2 regions of the Colwellia sp. BRX10-9 genome follow, and region 1 is predicted to be linked to the other one. Evidence: predicted binding sites of a transcription regulator. Region 1 holds the regulator's gene; the other holds the start of a gene.
What was found. Region 1 encodes MetJ, which represses methionine synthesis genes. Its sites were predicted from a motif close to TAGACGTCTAGACGTCTA; they were not measured.

Region 1 (7,559 bases):
GGGTGATATCGACAACAATTAATTCGTCGTAAGGATGGTTCGTTAACCACGACATCAATAAGACATTATCACAAGGCGTAGCATCTCTTTCATAAAGCGACATTGCTTGATTAACATCGATACCATCGGTATTAAGCAGTGCTTTTTTAGAAGTGACTAAACCGACTAAATGAACGTTCTCTAACACAGAGACTCGATTGAGTTGCGCGGGTAACAAGTCTAAAAATCGTTGACCTATATTACCAAGCCCTGAAACAACAACACCTATGTGTCGAGCGTCTTTAGTCATATCATAATGAACATTATTAAGTAACTCACCGGTACAACTCTGCTGAAGAATGGCGATAATACTATGCTCACTTAACGAGTTCACCACCTGCAGTACATGAGTATGTTTAAGGGCACGTTTAAAACGCGCTTGGATATTACCTTGATTTACCACACTATGACCAACAATCGCTATAATCGACACCGGTGTGAATGATACTTCGGTATCATGACTCGCCAGCCACTGACTCACTAATTTTTGTTGTGTTTGGTGGATAACCATAAAGCCTTGCTGAACATCACTACATATCGCAGAAAACTCATTACTGGCTTGTTCACCAAACGAACCGGCTAAACTGGTCGATTTTACCAGTAACAGATCGTTAAGCGAGGTAACCGACAATTCCTGTTTAGCAATTTGACCAAATTTTCCTATCTCTGTACCAGAAATTTCAGGATCAAAGCTACTTGCTACATGAAGGTGTGTGCTGTGGTTAGTGAGCGGCTGTAAGGTTTTTGCATGCAGAACCGGGTTACCTAAGCGGCCTAATTCTTTCGCGACACCATTAGGTAAGCGATGTAATTTACGGGCAAGTGGTACAATACGAGGATCGGCACTATAAATGCCATCAACGTCAGTCCATAGGGTAACATTCAGCGCGCCCGACAGTGATGCAATAATTGTTGCTGAATAGTCACTACCATTACGACCTAAAGTACAGGTTTCACCTTGAGAATTTTTAGTGATATAGCCAGTAATAACCGCCAACTTTCCTTTTTGTAAGTTCTGCTGAAAATTTTGACTACTTTGCTGATTGTCGACTGCACAGTCTTTATCATTATTGATAACCAGAAAGTCACGCGCATCAATAGCATAACTTGGACAAACTTTTTCACTTAACACCGCCGATAATAAACGCGCCGACCACAGCTCACCAAATGCCAGCATATCTGCATGGTGTTGGCTTGGCTGATCAGATAACCAAGCCGTTAATTGTGTTATATCATCAGACAAAACCTTGATAAGGTCTGCTGCACTGCTAGGGTTCAATAACTCACCAATTAATGTGCTTTGTGATTTCTCTAGTGTTTCAATAGCCAAAAACAGCTCGTCACTTTCTTCAAGTGCGAGTTTATAAATATTGAATAAGTCATCCGTAGTGTTTCCATTTGCCGAAACAACAACTAAATCATTTAATTGACAGTTTTGACGAATAATATCAACCACACGTTCAATACATTGGGTAGTTGCTAAGCTACTGCCACCAAATTTATGTACATGAATAGCATGCTTCGCCAGTTGATTATTCCCTGATGATAATTGTTCTACTGTATTTGACTGTGTCATTTTCACTCATTAATTCTTCTACTAAAAATAGTCTACAACTTTAAATTTGGCTTGCCGATAAAGCTTGTTCTAAGTCATTAATAATATCACTAACATCTTCAATACCGACAGAAATTCGGATTAAAGATTGAGTAATACCCGCTGCAATTTGTGCTTCAATTTCCATACCTGCATGGGTCATCGTTGATGGATGACTGATTAAACTTTCAACGCCACCTAATGACTGTGCCAAGGTAAAGAGTGATAAGTTGTCAAAGAGTACTTTAACCGCTTCAACACCACCTTTTATTTCGAAACTCATCATAGCGCCAAAATCTTTTTGCTGACGCTTAGCAATTTCGTGTCCCGGGTGATTTTTTAAACCAGGAAAGTATACCGCGTTAATTGCTCGATGATTTTCTAAGTATTTTGCAACAGCATTAGCATTTTCTTGATGCTGTTTCATGCGCAGTGGTAAGGTTTTTAAGCCACGTAATGCCAGATAACTGTCGAAAGGTGAACCCGTAATACCAATACAATTTGCCCACCACGCTAGCTCTTCACCCAGTTCTTTTTCTTTTGTTACTAACACCCCACCCACAACATCACTATGACCATTAATATATTTAGTTGTCGAGTGAAAAACAATATCAGCACCTAATAATAGCGGTTGCTGTAACAAGGGAGAAAGAAACGTATTATCTACTGCCACTAAAGCACCAACAGCATGACTGGCTTGAGTAACCTTTTTTATATCAACCAGCCGTAATAATGGGTTACTGGGTGACTCAATCAAAACTAATCTTGGCTTTTGTTCAAGCGCTTGCGCTAACGCTTGATCATCGTTTTGATCAACAACAAGCACATTAAATAAGCCACGTTTTGCTAGGTGGGTAAACAAGCGATAACTTCCACCATAGCAATCATGTGGAATAACAACCGTATCTTTTGTTGTCAGTAACTGACAAATTAAGTGCACCGCTGACATTCCTGTGCTGGTAACAATGCCTACAGCACCCTGCTCTAAATCAGCGATAGCTTGTGCAAACGTGCTTCGAGTGGGGTTGCCTGTTCTGGAATAATCAAATTGGCGCTTATTGTTGAAGCCTTTTAAAGCATAAGTACTCGATAAATGAATGGCAGGAACAACCGCACCGTGATGTTCATCACTATTAATGCCGGCTCTAACAGCTAATGTTGCTGGTTTTTTGCTTGTCATTTTTTGCTCCAATCGGGCAGTAAAATCAAATAGATGTTTGGACGTCTATAACTCTAAACGCTTTACTTTTGTCGGTCAAGAACTTTAGACTTCTAAACTTCTACACATTCGTTATTGACTCAACGCCAACAACCAGTAAAATCTAACTTATAAAAAGTAATTTAGCTAAACAAAGGTAATTAAATGGCAAAGTGGAATGGCGATTATATAAAACCATACGCCGAACATGGTAAAAAAAGTGAGCAAGTTAAAAAAATCACGGTCTCAATCCCGTTGCGGGTACTGAAAGTGTTAACGGATGAACGTACTCGTCGGCAAGTTAACAACTTACGCCATGCAACTAACAGCGAATTGTTATGTGAAGCTTTTCTGCATGCTTTTACCGGACAGCCTCTTCCTGATGATGGCGATTTAACAAAAGACAATACAGAGATGCTACCTAAAAGTGTGCGCGAAGCCTTAATAGCAAAAGGTATTACCGACTTCAGTCAATTTGAAATTGAAGACGAGTAGCTAAGGGTCTTAATACACTTCCTCAAAAAGACGCTCTGGCGTCTTTTTTTATGCCCATACGGTAAGCATCTACAATAGCCAATAACCAACAAGTTAGTAGTGTATAGGTTAATATACTCATTAAGATAGGGTCAACAATAATGGGATTTTTTGACATCTCTGCGATCAGTGCTTGGCTATTGAGCGCAACGTCACCTGATTTAACTTTATTAATAAGTGGCTGATATTGCCTCATCACTTCTTCAATATACAAATATACTGTCACAGAAAAACTTAAAATAAATAACGTAGCCCGTCGATAAGCGTGACACATTAGTTGGCCAATACCCGGGTAAACAAGTGCTGAGAGTAAAACGGCTTTCGTTGAAGTTTTCATTGTTATTCGTCCTACTCAATATTGTTATGCTTTGCCATCGGTGACATTATCTACAGAGGTGCAAGTATTAATGATTTGTCAGGAATATAGATGACGTACAAGAGGTAACTGCTCCTGCGTTACCCTATTTCTTAATTCCTACTTTCTGCGTCCATGTAGTCACTGCACCATGACCTACTATTTGTCATAAATAAAAAAAGGAGAGTCGAGCTCTCCTTTTACAGCGTTATTAATAAATACTACTGATTATTCCATATAGTTTTCAGGTAATTCTAGGGCTGCCACTCCAGACTCAACCGCCGCTTTAGCAACGGCAAGCGCTACTCGACCACACAAACGTGGATCCATCGGCTTAGGAATAATATACTCCTTACCAAAGGTCAAACTTTTCTCACCACTAGCATCTAACACTTCTTGCGAAACAGGTTCCTTTGCTAATTCACGAATTGCATGGACAGCGGCAATTTTCATCTCATCGTTAATCGTTCTAGCGCGAACATCTAAAGCGCCACGAAAAATAAAAGGAAAACATAACACATTATTGACCTGGTTAGGGTAATCAGAGCGACCTGTAGCAATAATAAGATCATCACGAACAGCAAGCGCTAATGAGGGTTTTATTTCAGGATCTGGGTTTGAACAAGCAAAGATAATTGGATTGGGTGCCATTAATTTTACATGCTCAGCAGAAAGTAGATTAGGTCCAGAAACACCAACAAATACATCTGCGCCATCGATAACATCTTCAAGGGTACGTTTATCAGTATTATTAGCAAACATACGCTTATATTCGTTAAGATCATCACGTCGGGTGTGAATGACACCTTTAGTATCAAGCATGTAGATTTTTTCGCGCTGAGCGCCACATTTGATTAATAGTTCCATACAAGCAATCGCTGCTGCGCCTGCGCCAAGACAAATAATGTTGGCATCTTTAATACTTTTACCTTGGATTTCCAAGGCATTGATCATTCCAGCAGCGGTAACAATAGCTGTACCATGTTGGTCATCGTGAAATACCGGTATTTTACAACGTTCAATAAGTGCTTTTTCAATAGCAAAACACTCTGGTGCTTTAATATCTTCTAAATTAATACCACCAAAACTGTCAGCGATATTGGCGACCGTATTTATAAATTCTTCAACTGTCTTATGTTTAACTTCGATATCAAATGAATTAATACCTGCAAATCGCTTAAATAATAATGCTTTGCCTTCCATTACCGGCTTAGCCGCCATACCACCTAGATTACCTAACCCTAAAATAGCGGTACCATTGGTAATAACAGCGACGGTATTGCCTTTGCCCGTATATTTGTAAACATCATCGGGATTTGCCGCAATTGCGCGAACCGGTTCAGCAACACCTGGGCTATAGGCGAGTGCTAAATCACGGCTAGTTTCAGCGGCCGTGGTTAATTCAACACTTATTTTTCCAGGTGTTGGGAATTGATGGTAATCAAGTGCTTGTTGGCGAAAGTCAGTCATGATTGATCCTATGCGTTAGGTGAATTTATTGTCTTATATATGCCATTTTTCACGTTTTATTTTGTTTATATACAGCATAGTTTTATAGACTCGTTATCAATCAAGATACACCTTTGTCTGTGATCTTTAAAAAGTAACGGGTATATACTATTGTAATCTTACATTTTGTTCCAACGTTATTCTTATATAAAAAAGTGCTAGAAGCTATAACAAACATACCCTTAGCCCTTTTGTATTGCACATCATAAAACTAAATATTCGCTATACAGCTTAATCTATTCACCGTATTTTATGACCACTTTTATAAACTTCTTTGACTTAAAAAATTTAGCCATCGATTTTTCTTTTTTTCAATACACAACAACGAATTTATCGGTTAAGTTATCCAATTAATAATTAATCTTCATCAACGTTGTCACTATCGCTTATAACCTTGATTAATTGCTTTTGAATTTATATTCAATAATGGCCATTGAAATAATTTATTTTAGGTAAAAAAAAACCACCTCAGGGGTGGTTTTATTCGTCTTATTTTAGAAAAAAATTATTCGCTCTAATTACTCAGCAAACGGGTTTACTAAAATAATGGTTTCATTACGATCTGGGCCTGTTGAAATAATATCAACCGGTACACCTGTTAATTCTTCAATACGCTTAATGTAAGCGATCGCATTAGCAGGTAAAGCGTCACGAGAAGTTGCGCCAACAGTAACTTCAGACCAACCTGGCATTTCTTCATAAACAGGTGTAATTCTGTCATAACCTTCAGCAGCTGTAGGCGGTACAGTAATAATGTCGCCAGCTTCAGTGCGGTAACCTGTACATATTTTAAGGGTTTTTAAACCGTCTAAAACATCAAGTTTAGTTAAACAAAATCCTGTTACGCTGTTAACTTGAATGGCACGGTGCATAGCAACCGCGTCAAACCAACCACATCGACGTTCACGTCCAGTAGTCGCGCCAAATTCATGGCCTACAGTACCTAAATGTTCACCGATTTCGTCATCTAATTCTGTAGGGAAAGGACCAGAGCCAACACGTGTTGTGTATGCTTTAGTAATACCTAAAATATAATCTAAATGACGAGGTCCAAAACCACAACCAGTAGCAACGCCACCTGCAGTAGTGTTTGAAGAAGTTACATAAGGATAAGTACCGTGATCAATATCAAGTAAAGTACCTTGAGCACCTTCAAACATAATTGATTCGCCGTTTTTACGGGCTTGATCAAGAATTTCAGCGACATCGGCAACCATTTTAAGAATAACGTCACGAACTGATAAAGCATCAGCAAGCACAGTGTCATAACAAACGGGTGCAACTTTGTAGTAATGCTCTAAAGAGAAATTATGGTAATCAACAATTTCTTTTAATTTAATCGCAAATGACTCAGCACAAACTAAATCGCCAACACGTAAACCACGGCGAGCAACTTTGTCTTCATAAGCTGGACCAATACCACGCCCTGTCGTACCAATAGGCTTATTACCGCGAGCGATTTCTCGCGCAGCATCTAGAGCATTATGATAAGGAAGAATTAACGGACAAGCGTCACTAATAAGTAAACGTTCACGTACAGGAACGCCTTTGGCTTCTAACATTGCGATTTCTGTCATCAAGGCTTTCGGGCATAAAACTACGCCGTTGCCGATTAAACATTTCACATTGTCACGTAATACGCCCGATGGAATTAAATGAAGTACGGTTTTTTCACCGTCTATTACCAAAGTATGACCTGCATTATGGCCTCCTTGATAACGTACGACGTACTTAGCTTTATCTGTGAGTAAATCAACAATCTTACCCTTACCTTCGTCACCCCATTGGGTGCCTAGAACTACGACGTTTTTGCCCATGTTTTCAATTTCGATAAAAAATTAGGCGGGGATTTTATCAAAAATCAAATAGTAGTCCAAGTAATAAATGATGATTTTTAATGCAATTTAAAAATATTCAATTAACTAAAGGGGTTATGAAAAACTTTTATGTCATTCTTTAGTCTAATAACTCAGTAACCATAAAATAAATGTGCCTACGACGAGTAAGCTAATGCCAATATTACGAATAGATAAGCTTGATTGTTGCGCTAACTTTTCCATAGTGTCGCGCCACTTATTTGGAAAAAGTGCAGGAATAAGCCCCTCAATAATCAGTACCAAAGCAAATACCGTTAATAGTGTCTCTACCATGTTATTACTCCTCAATTACTTCTATAGGTAACTAGCAGATACGAAAAAGCCATGACAAGTCATGGCTTTTTTATCAAAAAAGTAGCTTACTTTTTAATTGTAGCGCCTTCTTTTAAGTAGTTAAAGAAATCACTATCGGGTTTAACCACCAAGATATCACTTTTACTACTAAAACTTTTT
Region 2 (7,559 bases), on a different contig from region 1:
ATACCGTTAAGTGCGCTTATCGCCGTTATCGCTATTTATTGGTTTATCGAAAGAACCTTTTAATACACAACACAGGTCATCTCGTCGTTTAACATTGAGTAGTCAAATGAACAACGGCCTTAAACCTACTTTACAGAGATTTAAGGCCGTTGCCGTATAAACTAAATGATAATGGCTCTATTAATTACTCAGGTTCATAATCCAAGTTAGCTGACAGCCAACGCTCTGCTTGTGGCAATGTCATCCCTTTGCGAGTCGCATAATTAATCACTTGGTCTTTAGCGACTTTAGCGACCGCAAAGTATTTTGATTCTGGGTGAGCAAAGTACCAACCACTAACCGCGGCGCCAGGCCACATGGCAAAACTTGAGGTGAGCTCCATGCCGATGTTTTCTTCAACATTGAGTAGTTCCCACAACAAACCTTTTTCGGTATGTTCTGGACAGGCAGGATAACCCGGCGCAGGTCTAATACCTTGATATTTTTCACGAATTAAATCGTCATTAGCAAGCGACTCTTGTGGGGCATATCCCCAGTATTCTTTGCGAATTTTTTCATGGAGATATTCAGCACTCGCTTCTGCTAATCGGTCGGCAACAGCTTTAACTAAAATACTATTGTAGTCATCATGTTGAGCGGCGAACTCCTTCACTAGCTCGTCGCAACCATAACCTGCAGATACCGCGAAAGCACCAACATAATCTTTAATACCCGACGTTTTATCCGCGATATAATCAGCCAAACAACGGTTAAACTGCCCTGCTGGTTTTTTACTTTGTTGACGCAATTGATGCAATTTCATCAATTGCTTATCTCGGTTTTCATCTGCAAATAATATTAAATCATCTTTTTGACGATGAGCTGGAAACAGACCAAAAACCGCTTTTGCGGTTAACTTTTTACTGTTAATAATATCGTCTAATAAAGCATTAGCATCATTAAATAGATTAGTTGCTTCTTCGCCGACCACTTCGTGTCGTAAAATAAGCGGATATTTGCCTGATAACTGCCAAGTCATGAAAAATGGCGTCCAATCGATGTAGTTTCGAATGACATTTAAATCAAGATCATCAAGTACCGTAACACCAAGTTTATTGGGTATTTTAGGGGTATAGTTTTCAAAACTTATCGGCGCAGCATTGGCGCGTGCATCTTCTAATGATATTAAGCTTGAACGTGGTCCTTTTTTATAATGACGCTCTCGCACCCGCGCATATTCATCATCTTGACGCGCTAAAAATGCCGCACGTTTCTCACTATCATCTGAAAGTAAGGTACTAACGACTGAAACTGAACGTGACGCATTAGGCACATATATAACCGGATGTTGATATTGTTGCTCTATTTTAACGGCAGTATGAGCTTTTGATGTTGTCGCGCCACCAATAAGTAACGGCAAGTCAAAATTAAGACGTTTCATTTCTTTAGCAACATGCACCATTTCATCAAGTGACGGTGTTATCAAACCTGACAATCCAATCACATCGACCTTTTCGGCTTTCGCCACGCGTAAGATGTCATCACAAGAAACCATGACACCTAAATCAATAATTTCGTAGTTGTTACACTGTAAGACAACACCGACTATATTTTTACCAATATCGTGGACATCACCCTTTACTGTTGCCAGTAAGATTTTGCCGTTTGATTTTATTTCAGTTTTTTCAGCTTCAATGAATGGATTTAAATGAGCAACAGCTTGTTTCATCACTCGGGCTGATTTTACCACTTGTGGCAGAAACATTTCGCCAGCACCAAATAAATCACCAACGGTATTCATACCATCCATTAATGGTCCTTCAATAACATCAAGAGGTCGTTCAGCCACTAGCCTTGCTGCTTCAGTATCTTCGACAATAAATTCATTAATGCCTTTAACCAAAGAGTATTCTAAACGCTCTTTAATCGGTAGCTCACGCCAGGTTAAATCAGCCTTATTGTTTTTGCTCCCCGCTTGCCCACGATAAGACTCAGCCACATCAAGTAAGCGTTCTGTTGCATCGTCATCGCTATTTTGTATAACATCTTCAACAGCAAGGCGGAGATCGTCAGGAATATCTGAATAAATAGCTAACTGACCTGCATTTACAATGCCCATGTCCATACCATTTTTTATTGCGTGGTATAAAAACACCGCATGAATCGCTTCACGTACTGGGTTATTACCACGAAATGAAAATGATACGTTAGAAACACCGCCCGAAATCATCGCATGAGGCAGGTTTTCTTTTATATCGGCAACCGCTTCAATAAAATCTACCGCATAGTTATTATGCTCTTCGATACCGGTTGCTACCGCAAAAATATTGGGATCAAAGATAATGTCTTCTGCAGGAAAGCCTATTTCATTGACTAAAATTTCATAAGCACGTTTACATATTTCATACTTACGTACCCGTGTGTCTGCTTGACCTTGTTCGTCGAAGGCCATAACAATAACAGCCGCACCATAACGGCGTAATAGTTCAGCTTGTTTACGGAAGTTTTCTTCGCCCTCTTTCAAGCTGATTGAGTTAACAACCCCCTTGCCCTGAATACATTTCAAGCCTTCTTCTAAAATATCCCATTTAGAAGAATCAAGCATAATAGGCACTTTCGCGATATCTGGCTCACCAGCAATTAAATTCAAATAACGGATCATCGCCGCTTTTGAATCAAGCATGCCTTCATCCATATTTATATCTATAATTTGCGCGCCATTGGCAACTTGTTGCAGGGCAACAGCGACGGCTTGTTCGTAATTTTCTTCGGTAATTAAGCGCTTAAATACAGCAGAGCCAGTAACATTAGTTCGTTCGCCAACGTTAACAAATAATGAACTTTCCTCTATGGTTAACGCTTCAAGCCCGGACAAACGACAAGCAATTTTCCTGGCGCTAATTTCCCTAGGTTTTACATTGGCAACCGCATCCGCCATACCTTTTATATGCGCTGGCGTTGTACCACAACAGCCACCAATAATGTTAAGGAATCCCGATTCAGCCCACTCATTGACATGAACATTCATATCTTCGACGCTGAAATCGTATTCACCAAAGGCATTAGGCAAACCTGCATTAGGATGAGCTGAAACAGCAAAGTCTGATATTCGACTCAATTCTGCCACATATTGTCTTAGTTCAACCGGACCTAATGCACAGTTCAAACCAAATGAAATAGGTTTTGCGTGGCGCAATGAATTATAAAAAGCTTCGGTGGTTTGTCCTGACAATGTTCTGCCTGATGCATCAGTAATGGTACCCGAGACCATTACAGGTAAACGTAACTGTAATTCATCAAAAACAGTTTCAACCGCAAAAATAGCCGCTTTAGCATTTAAGGTATCAAAGATAGTCTCAATAAGAATAATATCTGAGCCACCTTCAATCAGTGCTTTCGTTGATTCTATGTAGGCATCTTTTAATTGATCAAAAGTCACATTTCGATAAGCAGGATCGTTAACATCGGGTGAAATAGAACATGTTCTGTTCGTTGGCCCTAAAACGCCGGCAACAAACCTTGGTTTATCAGGGTTTTTAGCGGTGAATTCATCCGCTGCTGCACGGGCTATTTGTGCCGCCGCTAAATTGATTGCCGCACTGTACGACTGCATATCGTAATCTGCCATCGCAATCGTGGTGGCATTAAAAGTATTCGTTTCAATAATATCAGCACCCGCTTCAAGGTATTCATAGTGAATAGCTTTAATTACCTCGGGTTGTGTAAGCACTAACATATCATTATTGCCTTTGACATCAAGATGCCAATCAGCAAACTGTTCACCTCGGTAATCTTGTTCTTCAAATTTATAGGCTTGGATCATCGTCCCCATAGCACCATCTAAAATAAGAATTCTTTTTTGTATTTGTTGCTCAAGACGACTAAATGATGCTGATTTTTTCATACGATTTCTCTACTTTTACTTTCAAACTTAATTTAATGACTAGATATATCCGACACTGTTTATATTTCTGCGTCTGGGTGTATTGCTTTAATATTTGTTGCATCTAGCTTGTACGGTGTGATCTGATAAACATAATAGTTTAACCAATTAGTAAATAATAAACTGGCATGACTACGCCATGAACTGTGTGGCACTTTTGTTATGTCATCATCAATATAATAATTATTGGGCATAACTGCATTAACATCAGCCTTAAGATCACGTTGAAACTCTTCATCTAGCGTGGTTGAGTCATATTCTGGATGTCCGGTTAAATAGACTTGTTGTTTATTTTTGCTCGCGACCACATAAACGCCTGCTTGTGGAGATTCAGCTATAATTTTTAATTCAGGAATTGATAGGTAATCAGACTTATCAATATATCCAAATCGTGAGTGTGGGACATTAAAAAATTCTTCAAAGCCGCGGGTAAGCTGTTCTTTTTGGTCGATGGGGCTATGCTGAAAAACACCAGATAATTTTTCTTTTCTTAAATGTCGTCGCAATCCATAGTGATGATATAGAGCGGCATGAGCAGCCCAACAAGAAAACATTGTTGAGGTGACATTTTCTTCAGCCCAATCAAATATTTCACAAATTTTATCCCAAAAAGTTACTTTCTCGTATTCCATTAACGCCAATGGTGCACCGGTTATAATTAAGCCATCGTATTGAGTATTTTTAATGTCATCAAAGAGGCGGTAAAAATTATCTAAGTGCTCTTTCGGCGTATGTTTCGATTCATTGGCGTGAATACGCACAAAATCGACATTTATTTGTAAAGGTGTATTAGACAATACCCGTAATATTTGAACTTCTGTTTCAATTTTATTAGGCATTAGATTGAGAATAGCGACTTTCATTGGGCGAATTTCTTGACTTGCCGCTCTACGCTCAGACATTACAAAAATATTTTCTTCACCTAAAATAGACAAAGCAGGTAATAAATCTGGAATTTTAATGGGCATAGCGTTTACCTAATCAAATAATGTCAAACAAGCATGAACACTTCGTTCTCTACTTTCATTTATTAACTTATATTCTGGCTACCAATCAACATACAGGTTTCGACTAACTCAAGTACTACGAATGATAACGGATATATAAATATTATCATTTTATGGTACGTGGATTTTTAGCTATGTCAACATCTAAACGTATAGACGTCTATAATGTTTTTTACGTTAATATTATTTGTCATCTATAACCCTAGCGAGTAAATATTGGTGGAACTAGCCTAATAGAGTGCTACGTAGATAAACGGGGGGTATTGGGCAGTAAAGATGCTTAGGTAAAATACTATATAGCACATTAAATAACGATAGCATAAGAGAGCAAAGTCACTAATTAGATATAAAAAAGCCACTGTAAATACAGTGGCTTAATAATTGTTTAAACTTTTATGTTTAATGTGTAATGTGTAATGTTTATTCTACAGCTTCTTCTTCTTTAGCTGGTTTTTCACTTGCTCTTACACTTTTAATTAACAGTAAGTCGCGTAAACGCTTATCAAGTTCTTTTGCCATTTCAGGTTTTTCTGCTAAAGATTTAGCCGCATTTGCTTTACCTTGGCCAATACGATCGCCATTGTAGCTATACCAAGAACCGGCTTTTTCAACCATGTTATGCAAAACGCCTAAATCAATTAATTCACCTAAGCTGTTAATACCTTCGCCATATAAAATCTGAAATTCTGCTTGTTTAAAAGGAGGCGCTATTTTGTTTTTAACCACTTTTACGCGGGTTTCGTTACCAATAATTTCGTCGCCTGCTTTTACAGCACCGATACGTCGAATATCTAAACGAACAGAAGCATAAAACTTAAGTGCATTACCACCCGTTGTGGTTTCAGGAGAACCAAACATTACACCAATTTTCATACGAATTTGGTTAATGAAAATAATCATGGTATTAGATTTTTTCAAGTTACCTGTCAACTTACGCATTGCTTGTGAAAGCATACGGGCTTGTAATCCCATATGAGAGTCACCCATATCGCCTTCAATTTCTGCTTTTGGTGTAAGTGCAGCAACAGAATCGACAACAATAACGTCTATAGCACCTGAACGCGTTAGCATGTCACAAATTTCCAATGCTTGCTCACCGGTATCAGGCTGAGAAACAAGTAATTCGTTAATGTTAACACCTAACTTTTCAGCATAAATAGGGTCAAGTGCATGCTCAGCATCAACAAAGGCACAAACTTTACCGTTACGCTGAGCTTCAGCAATAACTTCAAGCGTTAACGTTGTTTTACCACTTGATTCAGGACCATAAATTTCAACAACACGCCCAAGTGGCAAACCACCCGCACCGAGTGCAACATCAAGCGCCAATGAACCTGTAGAAATGGTTTCAACATCCATGGTGTTATTATCACCAAGCTTCATAATTGAGCCTTTACCAAATTGTCTTTCAATTTGACTTAATGCTGCTGCTAATGCTTTTTCTTTATCGTCTTTCATGTTTGTTCCGCCGATGTTGCTAAGATTTCGTTTTGATGAAGCAAGTATACTGTATGACCGTACAGTATCAAGCTTTTTTACAACTATTTTAATTATATTATCAAAAACAAAACAAGGTGACTTATAAGTTATTGATAAAAAAAAGAATAACAAGCACCGATAACTTTTAACTATTACTCATCAAAAAGTTACTATTTATATTATCACGGTAAAATCCTTGCCTAAACTTTATCGTATTCAGTAAAAATTTTAGTTAAATAAATAGAGTCTAAATTTGCCAGTTATGACATAATTGCCACCTTACTCTTTCATTGAACTTATGAGTTACCGCATAGAAATGACCACAGCAAACTTAGACTTATCCTCACACACCCCTATGATGCGCCAGTACTTAACCATTAAAGCTGAGTTCCCTCATATTTTAATTTTTTATCGCATGGGTGACTTTTACGAGTTATTTTTTGATGATGCGAAAAAAGCATCTGATTTGCTCGATATTTCATTAACCGCTCGCGGCAAGACAGGTGGCAATGCAATACCTATGGCAGGCGTTCCCTATCATGCGGTGGAAAATTATCTAGCAAAATTAGTACAACTGGGTGAATCTGTTGCTATTTGTGAACAAATTGGTGACCCAGCAACCAGTAAAGGCCCTGTTGAACGTAAAGTTGTTAGAGTTATTACCCCAGGTACGGTGAGTGATGAAGCATTATTACTTGATAAGCATGACAATCTAATTGTTGCGGTAAGTGAAGGTAATAATAAGTCATCGCAACGCTTTGGGCTGTCTTATCTTGATATGACCAGTGGTCGCTTTGTACTGACTGAGCCAAATACCATTGAACAGTTACAAGCTGAACTACAGCGTTTATCTCCTGCTGAATTACTCTACAGTGAATCGTTCTCAGTGCCAGGGTTACTAAAAGGCTATCAAGGATTAAGAAGAAGACCTGAATGGGAGTTTGATTTAGACACAGCTACTAATTTACTAAATACACAATTTGGCACTAAAGAACTTTCTGGCTTTGGTGTTGGTGATAAATCATTAGGCTTAATGGCCGCTGGTTGTTTATTTCAATATGTAAAAGAATGTCAACGCAGTGCGCTTCCTCACATTCGAGCCATTATTTGTGAGTCTTCTGCTTCTGGTGTCATTTTAGATGCGGCAACTC

Region 2: metA (homoserine O-succinyltransferase) is a predicted target of MetJ. The motif match lies at 5,075-5,092, and genes of this name have one in related genera.

The regions. Positions count from the first base shown of each region.
Region 1 covers NZ_JACGVV010000002.1:248,567-256,125, reverse strand. Annotated here, with positions in the region: gene metL (bifunctional aspartate kinase/homoserine dehydrogenase II) at 1-1,615, opposite strand, end outside; gene metB (cystathionine gamma-synthase) at 1,656-2,813, opposite strand; gene metJ (met regulon transcriptional regulator MetJ) at 2,997-3,326, shown strand; gene H4J69_RS02340 (hypothetical protein) at 3,349-3,702, opposite strand; gene H4J69_RS02335 (malic enzyme-like NAD(P)-binding protein) at 3,949-5,190, opposite strand; gene H4J69_RS02330 (adenylosuccinate synthase) at 5,748-7,046, opposite strand; gene H4J69_RS02325 (DUF2065 domain-containing protein) at 7,191-7,379, opposite strand; gene hflC (protease modulator HflC) at 7,466-7,559, opposite strand, start outside.
Region 2 covers NZ_JACGVV010000030.1:12,374-19,932, reverse strand. Annotated here, with positions in the region: gene H4J69_RS15375 (HupE/UreJ family protein) at 1-63, shown strand, start outside; gene metH (methionine synthase) at 185-3,883, opposite strand; gene metA (homoserine O-succinyltransferase) at 3,943-4,890, opposite strand; gene recA (recombinase RecA) at 5,350-6,387, opposite strand; gene mutS (DNA mismatch repair protein MutS) at 6,725-7,559, shown strand, end outside.